3 regions of the Ruegeria sp. CG1 genome follow, and region 1 is predicted to be linked to each of the others. Evidence: riboswitches for the same ligand, from Rfam matches in the RefSeq annotation. Region 1 holds a riboswitch; each other region holds the start of a gene.
What was found. A riboswitch is a leader RNA that binds a small molecule or an ion and turns the genes downstream of it on or off. The one in region 1 is predicted to bind cobalamin.
Positions count from the first base shown of each region.

Region 1 (5,688 bases):
CAGGCATTCACGGGCAGTTACGGCTACCTGCTGCATGGCGTCAGAAAGCGGCGTTAGCAGCAGGGCGCGTTTGCGGATCAGGTGCAGGACTGCGCGGCGGGCCGAGCGGGGGCCGAGACCGGGCAGCTTGGCCATCAGGTCGATCAGATTGTCGATGTCACTGTTCGAACTCACCGTGAGACCCTCGCAATTGGGCCAGAGAAACACGCCCCGGCCATAGATCCGTCAGGAGGGTGTATCAGAACGGCAGCTTGATGTCTGCGGGCAGGCCCATGCTTTCGGTCAGCTTGGCCATTTCTGCCTGTGAACGTTCCTGCGCCTTGGTTTGGGCGTCCTTGATCGCGGCGAGGATGAGGTCTTCGACTACTTCCTTATCGTCACCGTTAAAGATCGACGGGTCGATATCCAGACCTTTCAACTCGCCCTTGGCGGTCGCGGTGGCCTTGACCAGCCCGGCACCGGATTCGCCGACAACCATGATGGTGTTCAGCTCTTCCTGCATGTCAGTCATCTTGGTCTGCAGATCCTGCGCGGATTTCATCATCTTGGCCATGTCACCCAGGCCGCCTAAACCTTTTAGCATCGGTAATCTCCTGTCACTCGATTTGTGGCCTAGATACGAAGCGTAACCGTGCGGCACAAGAGGTCAGGATACTCCCGCTCGTCGTCAAGGTCTTTGGCAAGACCTTTCTTCCCGTTGGGCCCGGCAGCGCGCAAGGGGCGCTGCCGGGCCCAAAGCCGCTCAGGGGTATCGGCGTCAGCCGATGGCCCGTGGCGGGTGCGGGAGCATTTGGACAAGGTGCCCGTGTGCTAGTTGGTCAGTCTTCTTCGAACGGGTCCCATTCGTCTTCAACCTCGGGCAGGGCTTCGGTTTCGACCTGAGCGGCGCGTTGTTCTGCGGTTTCGATGCTCTTGATCCGCGCTTTCGGGAAATGAGTCAGCACTGCTTGCACCAGAGGATGCTGTTCAGCCTCGGCCTTCAGTGCCAAGTCTGCAGCGTCCCGTACCTCGGCAATGGTCGGTGCGTTGCCCTCAGCGACAATAGAAACGGCCCACCGGTTGCCTGTCCAACGCTGCAGCGACGCGCCCAATCGTTGTGACAGGTCGGTCGGGGCGTTGTCGGTTGGGGCGAACTCGATCCTGCCTGGTTGGTAGGATACCAGACGCACGCCGTTTTCAACCTCGACCAACAACTTCACGTCCCGGTTGGCTCGGATCAGTTCGACCACATGTTCAAAAGTTGGATAGCGTGCCAGCGCTGCCTGCACATCTTGGGCCAGCGCGGCTGTTGGCCCGCCTGCGTTGCCGCCGATTCCCGATGCGGCATAGGCCGGTCGGGCCACATCCTGTGGCGCGGAAAGAGTATGTCCAGGCGCACCGATTCCCTTGCCGGGGCCACCATCGGGCGGCGGAGGCGTATCTTGCAGACGCTTGATCAGCTCCTCCGGGCTAGGTAAGTCGGCCACATGGGTCAGGCGGATCACGGCCATTTCCGCAGCCATCATCGCGTTGGGTGCGGCGGAAACTTCCTCGAGCGCTTTCAGCAGCATTTGCCACATGCGTGTAAGGACTCGCATGGGCAGAGCCTCGGCCATTTGTTGACCTCGGGCGCGTTCGTCGGGGGAAACAGTGGGATCTTCGGCGGCATCCGGGGTGATCTTGACCACCGAAACCCAATGCGTGATTTCAGCCAGATCGCGTAAGACGGCGAGTGGATCAGCCCCTTCGGCATATTGCCCGCTCAGCTCGGTCAACGCGCCTGCAGCATCGCCGCGCAGGATCATATCCATCAGATCCAGCACCCGGCCCCGATCGGCCAGCCCCAGCATCGCGCGCACCTGATCCGCGCTGGTTTCACCGGCCCCGTGCGAGATCGCCTGATCCAGCAGTGAGGTCGCATCCCGCGCCGATCCCTCGGCGGCCCGGGTGATCAACGATAACGCATCCTCGGCAATCTGTGCCCCTTCGGCACCTGCAATCTTGCGCAGCAGTCCGATCATATCCTCCGGCTCGATCCGGCGCAGATCAAAGCGCTGGCAACGGGACAGGACGGTCACCGGGACCTTGCGAATCTCGGTGGTAGCAAAGATGAACTTCACGTGTTCGGGGGGTTCTTCCAGCGTCTTGAGCAGCGCGTTAAAAGCGCTGGTCGACAGCATGTGAACCTCGTCGATGATATAGATCTTGTAGCGCGCGGATGCAGCGCGATAGCGTACGCTGTCTATGATCTCGCGGATGTCATTGACACCGGTGCGGCTGGCGGCGTCCATCTCCATCACGTCGACATGGCGGCCCTCCATGATAGCCACGCAATGTTCACATTGACCGCAGGGTTCGGTTGTAGGGCCGCCGCTGCCATCGGGACCGATGCAGTTCATACCCTTGGCTATGATCCGAGCGGTCGTCGTCTTGCCGGTACCGCGGATACCGGTCATTATGAAGGCCTGCGCGATCCGGTCCGCCTCGAAGGCGTTTTTCAGAGTGCGCACCATGGCGTCCTGACCGACCAGATCGGCAAAGGTTTCGGGGCGGTATTTGCGGGCAAGAACCTGGTAGGCGGGGCTGGGCGTCTCGGTCATGTCTGCTCTGTCGGATTCGCGTTACGCCGCAGCGTAGAGGCCCCCGCCGCCCGCGTCCACAGCCAGCCGGGACGATTTTCATTTTGGAATGCGTGGGTATGCGGCTAAAATCCACTCTATTCTATTTACTGGACCAGTATGTTGTTGGGTGAAGTTTGTTTGGGGGGAGATTATGTCGCAACTGGTGGTTTATGCGTTGCAGGTTGGCGGAGGCACCTTGGCCTTGTCCTCGATGCCTGGGCGTGGAGGAACGTATACAGAAGACCTTGATCTTATCGCAGACTGGAAGCCCGGGCTTGTGATCTCGATGACGACTGAGGTCGAGATGATTCAGGATGGTGCGCGGAATTTTGGCGCTGATATTCAGGGGCGTGCCAGCAGATGGGTGCATTTGCCGATCGAAGATTTTGGCACGCCACCCAAAGAGATTTTGGACCGCTGGCCCCGCGTTGGCGCGACCGCACGTCAGGCGTTGTCAGGTGGTGGCCGTGTACTAGTGCATTGCCGTGGTGGCTGTGGCCGATCCGGGATGGTGGTTCTGCGTCTGATGGTTGAATGCGGTGAACGGCCTGAGGCGGCATTGAAGCGATTGCGTACGGTGCGTCCTTGCGCAGTCGAGACAAATGCCCAGATGCTTTGGGCCGTTGAACCGGCCCGTGTTCAAGCCGTTTGACGGCTTAGATACCAACATGTGGCGAGATTTCGCCACCGTTGTGCTGCACCAGAAGCGAAGCCTCAAGCATGGCGCAAGGAGGATTCCTTAGCAGGTCTGCGGGTAGGCTGCGGTACTCGGTTCCGAACATCATGTCTGCGTAGTCATCCAGCCGGCCGGTATCGATTTCAGGATCGGTTCCGCAGAATACACGTATCTGGTCGCATTGGGCGCGAAAGCGGGCGGTGCATCCTTCCGGGCAGTGCGACAGATCTATGGTGCCTTCAATCTCAAACTCAGTTTTCGTGACCGGTTTTGTGGCGGACATGGTCTGCGTCAGAGCCCGCGCCATCTGTGCCAATGCGGGGCAGGGCGCGCCAGTACGTTGGCACACGGTCGCCGCGAATTCGTGTGTTTTGGTCTTCCAGATCATCAATGCGCCCTCCGCGCGCAAGGCGAGGGCGTGGCACAGGTTGGTCGTTGCGGAGCACGATCAAACCCGTCCCGGACACCCCGCCCGAGTTTCGGTTCTACATCCGATGGCAGGTCTCCTGACTTGCGGGTCATCGCTTTGCCGACCTTCCCAGCCTTCAAAGCCAGTGGTATCTCGGCATTGCTCTCCGCTTACAGTTGCGGGGGCAGTCTCGGACTAGGTTCTTTCCGGATTTATTCGGGCAGAACCGCACCGTGTTCCCTTTTCATCCCGGCCCGATTGGGCGCGAGAACCATCGCGACATGGCTAGCGGCTGCGCCGTGCCCGAGTCAAGAAGATTGCGTCAGGCAAGTGACGTATGGTCCAGTCACGTCAACCTTGACTTGAGGCGCTTCGGGTGAACTGATCAGTTCAGTCGGTATTGGAGGGCACCATGTTGGACACGCAGCAGGCGGTTGTGACCGAGGATTTTCAAATCCCGTCCGGCCCGGCAATGTTGTCGGCGCGGCTTTACCGTCCGGTTGCCGACCCCGAAAAGGTGGTCGTCATAAACGGTGCGACTGGGGTGCCGAGGGATTACTATCAGTACTTCGCCCGATGGCTCGCCGAAGAACAGGGCATGGCCTGCCTGACTTACGATTACCGGGATTTTGGTCACTCTTTGGTGGGTTCGCAAAAGCGGTCAAATGTCACCATGGCCGATTGGGCGTTGATCGACATTCCAGCCGCCCGGGCCGAGATGCGCCGACGGTTTCCGCAGGCCAAGCTATGGAGCATCGGTCATTCCTTGGGCGGAATGTTTGGCCCGATCCAACCCGATATCGATCAGATTGACAGGATGATCTGTGTCTGTTCGGGTCTGGTAACGCTGGCGGATCACCCTTGGCCTTATCGCGCTTTGGCGGCGTTGTTCTGGTATGGTCACGCGCCGCTGGTGGTCAAGGCGCTTGGCTACCTGCCCGGGCGGTTGGTCGGGTTTGGATCGGACCTGCCTGCCCAAGTCTATTGGCAATGGCGCAAATGGTGCACCGCCCCCAAAAGCTATGTGCCAGAGATCGGCACGACACTGCCCGCCGCCCGCTGGAAAGACTTGGGCAAACGTGTCGATCTGTTTACCTTCGCAGATGATGAAATGGTGCCGCCGGATGCTGTCTGGCGTCTTGCCGATCTCTATGGACCCAAAGCCGGGCGCCATCTGCTTGCACCAAGCGAATTCGGAGTGTCCAAGATCGGCCATATCGGTGCATTCGCAAGACGGAATGCGGCAGTCTGGCCTAGGCTGATCGCCTGATAGCGCTGGGCACCGGTAGGTCGGTGCCCAGCTTCGTTATAGCCCTTTACGGGATTTTTTCTCGTGCATCACGCTGCGCACCATCTTGCCGAAAGCCTTGTCACGGGCGCGGGCCTGCGCCACCGAAGCGGAATTGTGTTGGTCTTCGCGCCGCAGCTTGCGCCAGCGGTCCAGCCGCGCGGGATCAAGCGTACCAGCGTCGATTGCCGCCTGCACCGCACATCCGGGCTCAGACTCGTGCTGACAATCCGAGAAGCGGCAATCCAGGCTGAGGTCTGAGATGTCCGAAAATACCTCATCCAACCCCTCCTGCGCATCCAGCAGACGCAACGCGCGCATGCCGGGCGTATCGATCAGCCAGCCGCCATTGCGCATGCGATGCAAGGCGCGTGCAGTTGTTGTGTGCCTGCCGCGCGCATCGTCTTCGCGAATACCTGCGGTGGCCTGATCCTGCCCCGTCATCCCGTTGGCGAGCGTCGTTTTCCCAACGCCGGATGATCCAAGCAAGGCGCTGGTTTGTCCTTTCGGACACCACGACAGAACTTGTTCGAGATCGCCGTGATCCAGCGCGTTGACCGCAAGTACCGTCAGAAACGGGGCGAGCGATTGGGCTTGATCTACATAAAGGCTCGGATCATCGCACATGTCCGATTTGGTCAGAACGACCACCGGATAGCAGCCTGCCTGATGCGCCAGCGCAAGATACCGCTCCAATCGTGGCATATTGAAATCG
Region 1 is NZ_JBQFRF010000002.1:50,614-56,301, reverse strand. Features, by position in the region: gene recR (recombination mediator RecR) at 1-174, opposite strand, end outside; gene ACR0AU_RS05945 (YbaB/EbfC family nucleoid-associated protein) at 239-583, opposite strand; gene ACR0AU_RS05940 (DNA polymerase III subunit gamma/tau) at 819-2,579, opposite strand; gene ACR0AU_RS05935 (phosphatase domain-containing protein) at 2,752-3,252, shown strand; gene ACR0AU_RS05930 (hypothetical protein) at 3,257-3,664, opposite strand; cobalamin riboswitch at 3,756-3,976, opposite strand; gene ACR0AU_RS05925 (alpha/beta fold hydrolase) at 4,098-4,955, shown strand; gene rsgA (ribosome small subunit-dependent GTPase A) at 4,992-5,688, opposite strand, start outside.

Region 2 (5,688 bases), 190 kb from region 1:
GACGCCCCGACGCATCCGCCACCGACAACCACGACTTTTGCATGTGACTGCATACTGCAACTCCTTCAACTTGTGCACGACCAACCGGGGGTCGCATTGCATGAGGAAAGATCGATATGAACGTCAAGAGTTTTGAGGACCTTTGATACATCCATTGATCATGTCTCAAACGGTTGTGGCGAATTTTCACCGTGAACCGCTGGCGGGCAATTGCAAAAAGATTCACTTTGAATAAGATCAGCTAAGCCTGATCTTCGGATAGTGCTTATATAATATTGGATGTACAAACCATCACAGGTCAAATCACCTTGCTCAACAGGCCCTACGATCTTCCACCTGTAAGTTCGCTTATCAGCTTTGAGGCTGCTGCGCGGCATGTAAGCTTCAAGACCGCCGCAGAAGAGCTGAACGTCACGCCGGCCGCAATCAGCCATCAGGTCAAAGCGCTGGAGAACGAGCTGCAATGCGCGCTGTTTCTGCGCCATCATCGCGGCGTGGAACTTACTGAAAGCGGTGCTTATCTTCTTGTTGCCCTTCAACGTGGTCTGGAAGGCATCAGCGAAGCACTTGGGCAGTTGCGGCGTCAATATGACAGAAAAGGTGTGACGATCCGCTCAACCACGGCTGTCAGTTCACTTTGGCTCACCCCGCGCCTTGCGCAGTTCTGGAAGCAATACGGGCACGTTTCCGTGACGCAGGTCGTGACTGACCTCGGCATCGACACGTCAAAATGCGACCTAAGTATCCATTACGGCGATTCCAGTCGCGAAACGGGCATCTTCAAGACACTATTTCACGACAAGATTATGGCGCTTTGCAGCCCAAGGTTTGCGCAACAAAATCCCATCGAACGCGTTGAAGATATTGCCAGGGTCCCCCTCATTCATCTCGACGCTCCGGATACCGGCTGGACCGACTGGCGTGCCTGGACCCAGAAACTCGGCTATGAAGGCCCGCTGAATTCCGCGCATCGGGTCAACAATTACACGATCGCGCTTCAGGCCGCTCAGGACGATATGGGCGCAGTGCTGGGATGGGAGGGACTGACCTCGGAGCTGACCGCATCCGGAAAACTGGTCAGACTGTTGCCGCAAACCATCTCATCGCAACTGGATTTCTACGTGAAACTACACAACACCTCATCCGACCGCGCCAAGCTTGTGTTCAAGTGGCTCGGCCAAGCGGCTGACGGAAAGGTTTAAACTCGGCTCAGACCTGATCAGGACGAAATATCTTGTGAGCGAAGATCGAGGGCCTTACCGTTGATTTCTCGCAGTCCTGAATAAAAGCAAGAATACAAACACCGATCCGATTGAAGTTGTGACGATCCCCACCGGCAATTCCTGCGGAGCCAGCATAAGCCTGCTGAGAATGTCAGAGCCGGTCAACAAGGCAGCACCAACCATAGCGGCGGTAGGTAGAAGGTTTTTGTGCAGGGGACCTGCGATCCCGCGTGCAATATGCGGCACCATCAGACCGACAAAACCAATCACCCCGGCTACGGAAACAAACACGGCCGTTGCCAACGCTGCGGTGAAAAACATGCTGAACCGCAGACCCCGAACCGGCACACCCAGAGTAGCGGCAGTCAAATCCCCGGTCAGCAGCGCATCCAACCAGCGGCTGCGATAAAGCGAATAGCTCAGGATCAGCAGCAGACCGATGCACACCAGCGGGAACGTCTCCCAACGGGCCAGGCCCAGCCCCCCCAGCATCCAGAAGATGACAGAATGGGCGGCGCGGCTATCGCCGGCGAAAATCAGATAGTTGGTTATGGCCGAAAACAAAAACGACACAGCCAGACCCGCAAGGATCAGCTTTTCCGGTGCGCTGGTGCGAAGCCCATGAACCAGCGCCAGCACGATGCCCGACGCCACAAGACCGCCGCAAAAGGCAGCCAGAGGCAGAGTCCAGAAACCCAGAATATCTCCGGTCACGGTAATTACAAACACCGCCCCCGCTGCCGCACCCGAGGACAGGCCGAACAGAAATGGATCGGCAAGGTCATTACGTGTGGTCGTTTGCAGCACCACGCCAACGATGCCCAGCCCAGCACCGATCACGGCTGCAAACAACGCGCGGGGCAATCGCAGGTCGAATACGATCCTATGCAGCGGCGACATCTCTCCGTCCTGCAACCCGGTACCGCGCAATATCGCGGTGAAGGTGTCGGACAAAGGAATCGAGGTTGTGCCGTAGATCGTGGAAATCAGCAAAAGGGCGGTCAGAACGACCGCCCCCAGCAACAACGTCAGGCCCAGTCGGCCCATATTAGCTCTGACCCGAATGCATCGCGCGCGCCATCTTCGAGATCGCTTCGATATTTGCCGGTCCCGGCGTTAGCTCTTCGTAGCGCAATCCGATCCAGCGTTCGTTCTTGACGGCATCAGTCTGCGACATGACGGGATGTTCCTGCAGGAACTTGAAGGTGTCCTCGGCACCATTGCCGGTCTGATAATCCAACAAAACCAGGAATTCCGGGTTCGATGCGGCAACGGCCTCCCACGAAGTGCGGCCCCAGCTCGTGTCCATGTCATGAGTGACGTTTTCACCACCGGCGGCTGTGATCATCGCGTCGGGAATCGCGAATTTACCGGCGGTAAACGGAGCATCTGCAGGACCATCCAGAAGAAAGACGCGGGGCTTGGGCAGTTCAGCAGTCTTGGCTTCGATCGCTGCCAGCTGCTCTTTCCAGCCCGAGACCAGAGCCTCGGCCTTGTCTTCGACTTGCATCACCTTGCCCAAGCGCAACACATCGCCAAACAGAAGATCCATGCTGGCTTCGGGGCGATCCTTGTCCAGATGGACACAGCTTTCCGTTAGAACCAAGGTCTTGATTCCGAACGGTTCCAATGTATCTGGGGTCACATCACCACCCGGCTTCATGCCATAGTACCAACCGGCAAAGAACAGGTCGGGTTCAACCGCCACCAAGTTTTCGACGGTCGGATATTTCGGCGCAAGCTCGGGGATGTCGCCGCGCAGGGCATCAAAATCAGGGCTGGTCTTGTACCAGCCGGTGATGCCGGTCAGGCCGACGATCTTGTCCTGCAGACCCAATGCAAAAGCCATATCGGTCATGTTCATGTCATGCACAACCAGGCGCTCGGGCGCGGTATCAAAAACCAGCGGTTCGCCGCAGTTGTCTACGGTGACTTCTTGCGCAGCAGCACCGCTTGCCATGGCGGTGGCCAACGCCACGGGCCAGATGTATTTCATCTCAGTGTGTTCCTTCGACTAAGTTGAGATTGTGGTTCTTCGAATATCAAGCGCCGGGATCACGCGGCCTTCGTGGAGAAAGCAGAGGAAATCAACGCCGAAAGTTTCGCGGACTCTTTCGGGTGTCAGCACCTTGTCCACCGATCCAAACTCGATCATGCGGGTCGATTTCATCAGCGCCACGTGTGTGGCGAATTCGGGGATCATGACCAGATCGTGTACGATCATGACCACGGTGATCCCAAGCTCGGCGACCAAAGACAGCATCCGCCCTTTTGCATCAGGATCCAGATGGTTGGTCGGTTCGTCCAGAAACAGCAACGAAGGGTTCTGCGCCAAAGCACGTGCGATATGGGCACGCTGACGTTCGCCTCCGGACAGTTGGGCCATGCGCTTGTCCGCGAGATTGGCGAGACCGGTCAGGTCTAAAATCCGGTCCAGCTCTTGCGCTTGGCCTTCGGCAGAGCGGTCCGCACGGATGGGTATTTGCCCCAGCGCAACATAATCGCGTAACGCCAAGCGTCCATCGGGCAGTTCCTGCTGACCTACCACTGCAATCATGCGCGCACGCTCTTTGGCCGTGAGCTTTTTCAGACTGCGTCCTTTGATCCGAACATCACCAAGTGCCAGCGGCTCAGCGCCGCACAACAGATTGAGAAGCGTCGTTTTCCCCGCCCCGTTCGGGCCGGCGATGGCTAGAATGGAACCCTCGTACAACTCGAACGAGACGCCCTGCAACAGGACATCTCCGGTAAGGGCATAATACTCAAGGTTTTCGGCAATCAGAAAGGGTGGCAACGTCATTGCGATGCCCCCTGTTCGATCCGCGGCATGCGCGAGAGGGTTTTATTGAACAACGCCTGCGGGCGATCAGTGGCATTTGTCCAGCCATCCGGGCTTTCACGATACTGCGCTGCAAACTCAGCCAGCGCCTGCACCTCATCCGCGGTCTGAATGCCACCAAAAAGGTATTGCGCCTTTCCTACGGCCTGGAACCCAACCGTTCTGGGACTATCGCAGCCTGCCATGCAAGACGACGCGCGGATCGCAAAACTGCGATGTAATTTCCCAGTCAACGCATTGCAAATTTCATCAAGGGGCAGCCCTTCAGTGCAGCTTTCGCAGACTAGAATGAAATGATCAGGCGTATCTGGCATGGTCCACTCCACTTGTTTCCAAGCGCATGCGGAAGCTGCCGACAATGTAAACACGCGATTGACGCGCCATCAAAGCCTCCTTCCAGGACGCCCCGCCCCGAGTTGGTTAAACATCTGATGGCAGGTCTCCTGACTTGCGGGTCCGCGCTCGGCCAACCTTCCCGACCCTGTGGACCAGTGGCTGTTTGGCCTTGCTCACCGCTTACAGTTGCGGGGGCAGTTACGGAATTGGCACCTTTTGGCAAACCTCACCGTATTCCCTTTTCATCCCGCGGCAACACCACCGGGAACCATCAATCGATTGAGTGCCCGAGAACACCGGACACGTCAATGATAAAGTCGAAGGCGCCCAACTCTGGTCGAGGATCGAGCGCGGGCAACCACGTGTCCGTAGCACCAACCGAATGGGTTGGGCTGCGCGCCGAATTTGTCTGGCCACGGCTGTCCATAGTTGGTGTGTTTGGAAATTAGACAATCTGAGGTAAGCTGAACAAATTTAGAGGTTTAGCTTTGTCAGCGCCTTACCCCTGTTTGATCATTGCCTGGGTTTATCCAAGGAGACGGTTCTTTGACGCATGTTTCGCAAAACGCATTGCCGCCGGATATTGTTGATGATGTCATTGACCACAATCTCGAGGCCGTTGCACGGTGGAAAGGCCATCGCTTAAGGGCTCAGCATGGGCGCAGTCACGGGTGCGTGGCTGCAACATTCACCGTCAGAAACGATCTACCAGAACAGTTCCGTCACGGCCTGTTTGAACAGCCCGCAGACTATACAGCCGCACTTCGCTTTTCCAACGGCGCGCATCTGGATGACCGGAAATCGGATGCCCACGGGATGGCGATCAAGCTTTTTGACGTGCCAGGCCCCAAGCTGATCGACGCCGAAGCACTTGCACATCTGGGGACCACACAACTCAGCGACGAGTTCGATTTTGTATTGGTCGATCAGGATGTGTTTCCCAGCTATGTCCCCGATGAATATGAGCGATTGGGCAGGCTTGTCGCCACATTACAAGCGGTCCAGCACGCGATCAAAGGGCGACGAAAATGGAGCCTTAGGTTGATCATCAAAGGGCTGCGCGCAGGATTTCGAGCCTTCCTCACTCGTGAAGGCAAGCGTCAGTTTCGCGTCGCGAGTGATTTTGCCTCGAACTATATGCACTCGCCTTTTGAGGTCCATTTCTGGTCGACAACACCGTATCGGCTGGGCCCCGATCTAACAGTCCGATACCTAGCCCGCAGCGCTAAACCAAAAATTCCGGCACATCCGGTAGACGACCCAGATGGGATCGGGCAGTGTTTGCGGCAA
Region 2 is NZ_JBQFRF010000002.1:238,099-243,786, reverse strand. Features, by position in the region: gene ACR0AU_RS06895 (GcvT family protein) at 1-53, opposite strand, end outside; gene ACR0AU_RS06890 (LysR substrate-binding domain-containing protein) at 309-1,202, shown strand; gene ACR0AU_RS06885 (iron ABC transporter permease) at 1,257-2,270, opposite strand; gene ACR0AU_RS06880 (ABC transporter substrate-binding protein) at 2,272-3,219, opposite strand; gene ACR0AU_RS06875 (ABC transporter ATP-binding protein) at 3,238-4,023, opposite strand; gene ACR0AU_RS06870 (DUF1636 family protein) at 4,020-4,376, opposite strand; cobalamin riboswitch at 4,479-4,686, opposite strand; gene ACR0AU_RS06865 (catalase family protein) at 4,945-5,688, shown strand, end outside.
Region 2: it holds a riboswitch for cobalamin, as region 1 does, so the genes downstream of both, ACR0AU_RS06870 (DUF1636 family protein) here and ACR0AU_RS05930 (hypothetical protein) in region 1, are expected to answer to the same signal.

Region 3 (5,688 bases), 580 kb from region 1:
AATTGGGCGCAACGGCGCGGATCTCGGCAGCCACAGCCGCTACATCCACGCCCATACCGGTCACCGGCGAGGTGTGCACGATAGTCGCAACCTTTGTGTCCGGCGTTACCTGCGCCGCATAAGCATCTGCGGTGACGGTGCCTGTGGCGTCGTCATGGACCACCAGAACATGATCTTGCCCGGCCACCCCGGCCCAACGCGCGCAAGCGCTTCGGGTCGCGGGATGTTCCAGCGTTGTGCCAAGCACCCGACCGGTGCCTGTGCCCAGACAGGCGTTCATTATCAAACGAAACAGCAGCTCGGTCCCGCTTTCGCCGACAAAGAACTGGCCACCGGGGGCGTTCATGAACACGGCCATATCTTCTTTGGCCTTGTTGATTACCCGCACCAGTTCGTGACTTCCCGGGTTGTCGCGGCCCTGATTGTCAGGGATCGCAGCATAAGCCTGCGAGGTGCCCACAACCGAATTCAGCGTCAGCGCCCCACCCGCGTTTTCAAAGAAAATACGCGGTCCCTGCTGCGGGCAGTGGTCAACCTGCGCAAATCGGGCACGGATTTGTTCAAGCAATTCTGGAGTGATCTTGGTCATCGGGAACCATTCCTGCGAAAATGTCATTCTGGCAAGATATATGCGCCCTTTTGCAAAACTACTCACAAAAAAACTTGGGGCATTGTGGGTGGAAATTGAGACCATCGAGCCAAGAGAACTCAGCCACAAGAGCAATATGGTTCGCGAATTTCAATTTCGTCGGCCCGATCACACCCTCACGCATGCCTTCGCTTGGTTGAGAAACCGCTGGTCAGGCCGACGGTTTGTAACCTGAGCGTTGTTCTAGAGACATCGCCTTGCAAAAGAAATTTGAGCTAATGCAGAACGGCTTGGACCCTGCGAAGCTACTGATTGCTACCGTCTTGGACACCAATCGCAGTGGCCATGCTGTTCTAGTTTGTCGCTCGAGTGATGGCGATTTGATTCTGGACAGTGTCACCAACAGGATCAAATCGTGGAAGGAAACGAGGTATCTTTTCCTACGAATACAGGACCCAAATCACCCTGATCGTTGGGTGCAGGTTTCTAGCTGCTAAAAACAATGTGGCGCGCCCTAGAGACGCGCCACAATAAAATTTTGGTCCTGCGACTACTGGTTGTTTCGCGGCAACCCAAGTTTAGGACACCGCTTCAAACTTTGGTCAAGCTTTCGCAGCGTTGTACAAACGCGGAGTCACCAGACCTGTACTGTTCAAACCGCGCATTGCCTTGGCTGCCGCAAGCACTGCCAGATCAGCAATCGGCTCAATGACAATTACCAGCATATAAGCGCCGCCAAAGGACAGAACCGACGCCATGGTTTCTGCGCCGAAACCCTGGCCGTAGAAGGCCCAGAACCCAACCCATGCGACTACTCCTCCCTGATACGTCGCACTTAGGGCAAGAGCTTGGCCATATTTGAGGTCAACATATGCTGTGCCGGGTGCGATGATGCGGCTGGCCAGTGCCTGTAGCGCAAATAGCGGCACCAGCAGAGTGGTCAGGTTGATGAAGTACTGCGGAAGATCGAACGGGGCAAAAAACACACCCTGAATCAGGAGACCAGCTGCCAATCCAAAAGCCGCGGGTGCAGCACCGAGAAGCAGAAACAGCGTCGACCCCAGGATGAAGTGGACTTCAGAGACACCAACCGGGAAATGCGGCAGGACTTCGAAGAAAAGGAAAACCCCAACGGTGGCGAGCACCGAGCGCATAACAAAAGATGCAGGTCCATTCGCACGCAATGTGGAAAACGTTTCTTTCGCTGCGTAAGTAGCCGCACCTGCGGCGGTAACATAGGAAAGCGCGATTTTGGCACCATTCACGATGCCCGGTTCGATATGCATGTTCTTTCTCCCTACCGCCTCACCCGGCGGCTTGTCAGGTTGAATCGACCGTAAGGCCGACAGGTTCAGTCTGGGCATAGCCCGGCGCTTTACGGCAGGTCTCCTGACTCGCGGGTGCTCGCTCCGCCAACCTTCCCGGTTCCATTACGAACCAGTGGTGTCTTGGCATCGCTCTCCGCTCACAGTTGCGGGGGCAGTTACGGAATTGGCGCCATTGAAAACACCGAACCGTATTCCCTTTTAATCCTTTTGGCTTCCGCCATCAGGAACCGAAAACAAATCACCGCTACAATGGCGGCTTCGCCTGTGTCAATTGTCTTTGCGACCTATTCCAATGTAAACTCGACCGAAGCAGGATTCACGCAACCGGTCACGTGATCAACTGGGTAAACCAAGCGTTACCTGAAACCTCTTGAAGCTCTAGCTGCTAGAGGCTTTAAGATTCGAATTAATTCGCGATAGTGCGATCCAAATACGTTAAACTTGTGAACCAGGACGAGACCTATGCTTACAAGGCGCCATTTCATTCAATCCACCACAGCGCTGTTCTCAGCGTCTGCGGCCAGTCCATTGATCGCCAAAACCTGGCCAACCGCATCGCAGAAGACCTATTGGGACAGTCAGGTCACGCCAATTGGTTACGATCCAATGACCTCAAATCCGTGGGGTGTTCACGACCGTTTTTTACCAAGACGCGTCGCGGCAAATGATGGTTTGGTTCCAGGTGACATCCATGTCGATGCCGTCGCACGATATCTTTATCATATCGAAGAAGGCGGGACCGCAATGCGCTATGGCGTAGCGATCGCGCGCGGGAACCTTTACGAGCCCGGCACCTATGTTATCCGCCGAAAGGTCGAATGGCCACACTGGACACCAACCGCTTCAATGATCGAGCGCAACCCCGAATACGCGGAATTCCGGAATGGCATGGAGCCCGGGCCGAATAATGCTCTCGGCTCTCGTGCCCTTTATCTATACGTTGGAGACCGAGACACATATCTCAGAATTCACGGCACGCCTGAGCCAAGAAGCATCGGCGGTCGCGCAAGTTCTGGATGTGTGCGAATGATCATGGCTCATATCAATGACCTCTACCCAAACGTGAAAACCGGCTCGACCGCTTTCCTATACTCTGCCGAAGATAGCGTCACAGCCCGCTCATGAATATTGGGCAGCGTACATGGACGTCGCTGCCCTCATTTCGATCAGGCGTCGCGCGCAATGCAGATCGGAGCGCCATTCGTCGCGCGCAATGGTACCAATGTCGTCTCGACGGGTCCGCTGTGCTCATACCAAAAGCAATTGTCTTCGGGCAGGAGGCGCGCTGTGGTCAAATCCTGCGCCGGCCCTGCCAGCGCTACGACCGAATCTGGCACGTTGCCTGGTTCAAGTGCTTTGCTTTTGGCCCCGGTGAACTGGGCTGAACAACCAGCCGTAATCGAGACTAACGTGATGGTAATTGCGATCCGTTTCTGCATTGATCTGTTCCAAATTTTTTGCGTCATCTGCAATTAGATTGCATCCACACGGCCGGCCCGCAAGACGAAATGAACTAACAATATCGCAGGCAAAGAACCCGGATGAAAAAAATATAAAAGGTATTGAAGCTCTAGTCACTGTAGGAACTATTTACAAAGGACCATAGAGATTCTTGAGGTCCAATCATGTCATCCGATACCCAAAGCCACGACCATGGCCACGAAAACAAACATGGTCACCACGCATGCGGTAGCGGCTGGGTGTCACAGGCCCACCGGCCGGAAGGTGCTATTGTGCGGTGCCAACTCGAACCTACATAAGCTGTAACTTTGTAAGGAGACCCAGATGCTGACGATCGGAACGCTTGGAAAAAAGACCGGAACCAAGGTTCAGACTATCCGCTACTACGAGCATATCGGACTTATGCCGGAACCGGGGCGCACCGAAGGTGGCCAGCGGCGTTATCGCCATACCGAACTGGATCGTCTGGCTTTTATCCGTCACGCCCGCCAACTGGGGTTTTCGCTTCAGGCAATACGCGAACTGCTTGATTTGTCCGACGATCCAGATCGCCCATGTCATGAAGCTGACAGTATTGCGCGCCGACAACTCAAACAGATTGAGCAAAGAATGGCACGGCTGGAAGCGTTACGGAACGAGCTGGAGCGCATGGTGCATGAAAGCTGTGTCGGCAACACCTCGGATTGTCGTGTTCTCGAAGTTCTACGCGATCATTCCGAATGTCTTACTGATCACGAAGAAATCGGCGCGTAACCCTGGGCAGCGTCGTTGCGAACTGGAATTAGCCCCTCGAAGCCATAGTCACTATAGCAATTACAAGTCTTTCAGAGTTGATTCGACGATAGACCAAATGCTGAACAGAGACCCGTTGCTAGCCGCCACACCTCTGCTTGATTTTGAAACACCCGCAATCTTGGGGCTTATAACGGAACGGCGCTGGTCCGATCTGCCTGTCGTTTTTGGCACTGCCTCTCAAGCCTGTCGTTGAAGGCATCCCTGGTTGGAAAGTTCGGGATCGGCACCATGAAATTGTGCCGGGAGTAACCACCAGCCCTTCAACGGATCCCTTGTTGTTGCCCGTACCAGGACGCCCGTTGCGGACCTGGATCACATAGTGGGACAGCATTTTGCTGAACAGCCGCGCACGCCTGCGAGTTCCGTCGGGCTCGATCTTTGCTACAAGGCACTGATCGTTATCGTACAGGATCGACCGCTGAACGGCCTCAAAGAACCTAAAGGCATGGACGTGCCCGTCCATCCAGGCCTCGGCAGCCGCCGCAGAATAGGCGCGGATGTAGCAGGCATCGCTATACGGTAGATCCAAGGCAAAGAAGTGAGCCTTTTGCTCAATGCCGCCGATCACCACCATTGCTTCGCCGAAATTGGCCTTAGCATAGCCGGATGCATGGTGAAGCGGTAAGAACATCTCGCGATGCTGTCGACCATGCTCCCGAACATAGTCCTTGATGATGGTGTAACCACCCTCGAAACCATGCTCATCGCGCTACTGCTCGAAGATCCGCTTGACCATATGCCGCTGTTTGCGCGGTCGCTGCCGATCCTCCGACAACCATTAATCTTGGAAAATGCGCGCCTTTCAAAGTGATCGTCACAGTTTGCTCCTGTCACGTCCCAGCCCGCGTTAACAGGACTGCGTTCGATCTGAAAAGTGGGGGCAGAGTTTACGACAGAACCACCGCCTGTTCAGCCCAGGAAACTTGCGAAGAAGTATGTCACCGAAATCACATTCTCTTACTGCATGAAACTGCAGACCGACAGAATTAGTAATAGTAGTTATTAGTACATTTTGCGCACTACTCACACACGATGCTCTCTATTGTCGATCATTCAACCGATCGCCGCGCTTTCTCTGGCAAGCCACGGCACGTTCATACCAATCGTTGATAGGTACTCACCGCCACACCGTTGTATGCTCAAGTGCTTTGAATATGTTACCGCACGCCAAGATAGTTCTCCTGATGAAAAGCAGCGGCGGTGCGCACGAAGATTGAGGCCGTGGCGTGGTCCCTGCCCTACCCCATAGACTGTGCATCAGTTCCGCCGTGACAAACTAAATAAATTGCAGATCACCTGCCCCAGTTTAACATCAATGCGGCGCGACGCCTTATATTGATTAACTGGACTTGATGTCATCGCCTCTGCTCGGAATGCAGCCGCCCGAAGCACAAAACAAGCGTTTGAATCCGGGTGGTACGATCAAATGGTTCAGATGACTTCCTGAGGTTCTGACTCAAACAGCTGTCCAGTTTGTGCAAAAAAACGGCGCTGAAATTAACCAGCGCCGCGCTT
Region 3 is NZ_JBQFRF010000002.1:635,572-641,259, reverse strand. Features, by position in the region: gene ACR0AU_RS08545 (aminotransferase class V-fold PLP-dependent enzyme) at 1-589, opposite strand, end outside; gene ACR0AU_RS08540 (transglutaminase-like cysteine peptidase) at 847-1,086, shown strand; gene ACR0AU_RS08535 (energy-coupling factor ABC transporter permease) at 1,192-1,875, opposite strand; cobalamin riboswitch at 1,952-2,164, opposite strand; gene ACR0AU_RS08530 (L,D-transpeptidase) at 2,380-3,042, shown strand; gene ACR0AU_RS08525 (hypothetical protein) at 3,084-3,356, opposite strand; gene ACR0AU_RS08520 (MerR family transcriptional regulator) at 3,703-4,131, shown strand; partial or broken gene istA (IS21 family transposase) at 4,320-4,951, opposite strand.
Region 3: it holds a riboswitch for cobalamin, as region 1 does, so the genes downstream of both, ACR0AU_RS08535 (energy-coupling factor ABC transporter permease) here and ACR0AU_RS05930 (hypothetical protein) in region 1, are expected to answer to the same signal.